DNA from 2 places in the Photobacterium nomapromontoriensis genome. Region 1 is predicted to be linked to the other one. Evidence: predicted binding sites of a transcription regulator. Region 1 holds the regulator's gene; the other holds the start of a gene.

Evidence for each region. Region 1 encodes CRP, which controls carbon source genes, mostly activating them, when cyclic AMP is high. Its sites were predicted from a motif close to TGTGANNNNNNTCACA; they were not measured.
Region 2: the regulator CRP is predicted to act here: its motif matches at 880-895, upstream of typA (translational GTPase TypA).

What each region holds. Positions count from the first base shown of each region.
Region 1 is NZ_JAKJSL010000021.1:158,000-160,212, forward strand. It holds gene L4D12_RS07740 (DUF1338 domain-containing protein) at 1-478, shown strand, start outside; gene L4D12_RS07745 (hypothetical protein) at 504-692, opposite strand; gene crp (cAMP-activated global transcriptional regulator CRP) at 909-1,541, opposite strand; gene L4D12_RS07755 (OsmC family protein) at 1,823-2,213, shown strand, end outside.
Region 2 is NZ_JAKJSL010000033.1:31,801-34,013, reverse strand. It holds gene glnA (glutamate--ammonia ligase) at 1-514, opposite strand, end outside; gene typA (translational GTPase TypA) at 996-2,213, shown strand, end outside.

The sequences.
Region 1 (2,213 bases):
TCAGCAGACGGTACGAGACTTGATTGAGCAGGTGCCGGAGTCGGCCATGCGTGATCCGACCTTTCTTTATGGTGGGCGATTATGGAGTCTGGATTACGCAACCTATGAGCTGTTGTATGCTGAAAGCGAGTATGCAGGCTGGCTTGCTGCACATGGATTTGGTGCCAATCATTTTACTGTTAGTATTAATCATTTAGAGCAGTTTACAGAAGTGGCCGAGGTGAACCATCTGCTGCTCCACAATGGTTTTACTATCAATGAGTCTGGTGGCGCTGTAAAAGGTAGCCCCACAGTAATGCTGGAGCAATCGTCAACAATGGCCGATCATGTCAAGGTCGGGTTTAGTGATGGCGTTTACGTGGTCCCTGGGGGCTTTTATGAATTTGCCAAACGTTACCCAACAACAGTTGACGGTGAGCTTTATCGTGGGTTTGTTGAGGCTTCTGCCGATAAAATTTTTGAAAGTACCAATAAATAGCGAGCCGAAGTTGTGTGAAAACTGCCTAGCCGTTAAGGCCGTCCAGTAGTGGTATATCAAGGTTTTGCCCGAGTGTGCCGTGCCTGACCGTTTCTTGTTGTTCAAGGTAATGGCGGCTGCCGCTAAATCCTGTCATTTCGACCGTTGAGGGGAGTGGCGCGATGATCACAGAGCCGAAAGGGGCACGATGAGGGGAGAAGCGCTCGATATCCATATCGGTGATTTCCTGTTGTCAATGTCAGTGTATAGTCCATATGCACAATGTAGCATTGGGCATTGAGAATACAAGCGGAAAAACAGTGAGGAAGTCGAGAATTTGAAGGTGAAAGTATACTTTTGTCACATAAGCAAAAAGCCGCATATTTGAAATGTCCAATTTAAAGGGGGTCACTTCAATTGCGGCTTTTTGTTTTTCGTGGTGATGGTTAGCTTAGCGCGTACCGTACACGACGATTGTTTTACCGTGGGCAGAAATGAGATTCTGCTCTTCCAGCATTTTCAGGATGCGACCCACAGTTTCACGAGAACAACCCACGATCTGGCCGATCTCTTGTCGTGTGATTTTGATCTGCATACCATCTGGGTGCGTCATTGCATCAGGCTGTTTAGCCAAATTCAATAATGTCTGGGCGATACGGCCAGTCACATCGAGGAATGCAAGATCTCCAACTTTCTGGCTAGTCACCTGAAGGCGGTTGGCCATCTGAGCAGAAAGACGCATCAAGATATCTGGATTAACCTGAATTAGCTGACGGAATTTCTTAAATGAAATTTCAGCCACTTCGCAAGGTGTTTTCGCTCGAACCCAAGCAGTACGCTCTTGGTCTTCTTCGAAAAGACCTAGCTCACCGATGAAGTCACCTTGGTTGAGGTAAGACAGGATCATCTCCTTGCCTTCTTCATCCTTGATCAGGACAGCAACAGAACCTTTAACAATGTAGTAAAGCGTTTCCGCTTTTTCACCCGCATGAATTAACGTACTCTTTGACGGGTATTTATGAATGTGGCAATGGGAAAGAAACCACTCAAGAGTTGGATCTGTTTGAGGTTTACCTGGAACCATATTACTAACTTCCTCTGCTGCGTTTGTTGCCCAACAACGACGTCCCTATAAGATAAGTTTGAGGCTGGGCCTAACAATAATGTAGTTCGCCGTTTAGGATATTCAGTCAACCGCTGGGCTGCAAGCTCACGTGAATAATTACATCAGAGTTTATCTTTTTTCGGGACGTTTTTCTTGATATTGATCTATCTGAAATGGCCATTTTTTACTCATAAGTGTGCACATGATCACACAGTTGTTAGATAGTACGAAATTACCTCAAAAGTTGTAAGGAGAAAGCAATGCAATCACGCGTGAAATGGGTCGAAGGCATGACCTTCCTTGGGCAGTCAAATTCGGGACACAGTGTCGTTATGGATGGAAATGGCGGCCAAAAAGCGCCGAGTCCGATGGAATTGGTATTAATGGCGGCGGGCGGCTGCAGCTCGGTGGATGTGGTGGATGGTCTGAAATCTGCCGGGCAGAAAATTACCGCTTGTGAGGCACAGATCAGTTCGGTTCGCCGCGAGCAGGCGCCCCGTATTTTTACCTCAGCGAATTTGCATTTTGTGGTGACAGGCGTTGATTTGGATGCATCAGTCGTGGCAAAGACGGTGTCTGATTCATTGCAAAAGTACTGTTCGGTGTGCTTGATGCTGGGTGAAGGGGTTGAGATGACGCATTCGTATGAGG
Region 2 (2,213 bases), on a different contig from region 1:
GACCTTTGTTACCACCGGCGATATCAGAGCCAGTGTTCCAAGCGGCCTCGATGTCATCGATTTTGAAGAAAGAACCTGACATGTCAGTGTTGAACTTAACGTCATCAAACAGGAAGAACTCTGGCTCAGGACCCACTAATACCGTGTCAGCAACGCCAGTTGCACGCATAAAATCTTCAGCGCGCTTAGCAATAGAGCGTGGGTCTCGATCGTAACCTTGCATGGTGGCTGGCTCGAGGATGTCACAGCGGATGTTCAGTGTTGCGTCTTCAGTGAATGGGTCAAGTACCGCACTTGCTGCATCTGGCATCATGACCATGTCTGATTCGTTGATGCCCTTCCAGCCAGCAACAGATGAACCATCGAACATCTTACCGTCTTCAAAGAAGTCAGCATCGATTTGGTGAGATGGGATAGAGATATGCTGTTCTTTACCTTTGGTATCGGTAAAGCGTAGGTCAACAAACTTCACTTCGTTTTCCTGGATCAGCGCTAGTACGTTTTCAACTGACATCTTGAGTAACCTCCGGTGTTAGATTGGGCAGCGGCCGCAACAAATTTATTGTGAGCAGTGTTGTGCTCTATTGCAATATAGGTATGCGATAACCGTGCCAACTTTTAAAAGCCCTAAAGCAGCGCATTTGTGGTGCTGCGGGCCGATGAAATTCCATTCTCTGCACTAATATGGGGATATATTGCACCATATTGGTGCGCCAGGTATGACTTCACCCTGACGGTGTGCGCATCTACTATTAGCCCGTGTTGAATATTGTCAATCAGCAAGGTAAATAATAAGTAACTAGGATGTGGCTTTATAGGGTGTTTTTTTGTCTGAAAGAAGTGGAAAAACAGAGTCTAAGCAGGATGAATAAAAAAGGCGGTGATATAAATCACATATTACGTGGGTTTTAGCGTAAAATCTGTTAGATTATGAGCCGTTTTTTTAACCAAGTGGCGCCATCCGGCCGCTGCATGTTCTGAGTGAATGTGAATCCATGTCTAATCAACAGATCGACAAATTAAGAAATATCGCAATTATTGCGCACGTTGACCACGGTAAAACTACCTTGGTTGACAAACTGCTTCAGCAGTCTGGCACGTTAGAGTCTCGCGGTGAAGTTGAAGAACGCGTAATGGATTCCAACGACATCGAAAAAGAGCGTGGTATTACCATTCTTGCTAAGAACACAGCGATTAACTGGAATGACTACCGTATCAACATCGTAGATACCCCAGGACACGCCGATTTCGGTGGTGAAGTTGAGCGTATCATGTCAATGGTTGACTCTGTGCTTCTTATCGTTGACGCCGTTGACGGCCCAATGCCTCAAACGCGTTTCGTTACACAGAAAGCGTTTGCTCACGGCCTGAAGCCAATCGTTGTAATCAACAAAATTGACCGTCCTGGTGCGCGTCCTGAGTGGGTAATGGATCAAATCTTTGACCTATTCGACAACCTAGGTGCATCTGACGAACAGCTAGACTTTAAAGTGGTTTACGCATCAGCACTGAACGGCTGGGCAACCCTAGAAGAAGGCGAAATTGGCGAGAACATGGAACCGTTGTTCCAAGCTATCGTTGATAACGTTGATGCGCCAAACGTTGACGTTGATGGTCCGCTACAGATGCAAATCTCTCAGCTTGACTACAGCTCTTACGTAGGTGTTATCGGTGTTGCGCGCGTAACACGTGGTTCAGTCGTACCAAACCAGCAGGTTTGTGTTGTTGGTGCTGACGGTAAGAAACGTAACGGTAAAGTGGGCACAGTTCTAGGTTATCTAGGCCTTGAGCGTCACGATATCGAGAAAGCAACCGCTGGTGACATCATTGCTATCACTGGTCTTGGCGAGCTTAAGATCTCTGACACTATCTGTGATGTGAACAACCCAGATCCGTTAACTCCGCTATCTGTTGATGAACCAACAGTAACGATGACGTTCCAGGTAAACACCTCGCCGTTCGCAGGTAAAGAAGGTAAGTACGTAACTTCACGTAACATCCTTGAGCGTCTGCAGAAAGAATTGGTTCACAACGTAGCACTACGCGTTGAAGAAACTGAAGACCCAGATAAATTCCGCGTATCAGGCCGTGGTGAACTTCACCTGTCTATCCTGATCGAAAACATGCGTCGTGAAGGTTTCGAGCTAGCAGTATCTCGTCCAGAAGTAATTCTGAAAGAAGAAGACGGCAAGCTAATGGAACCGTTTGAAACA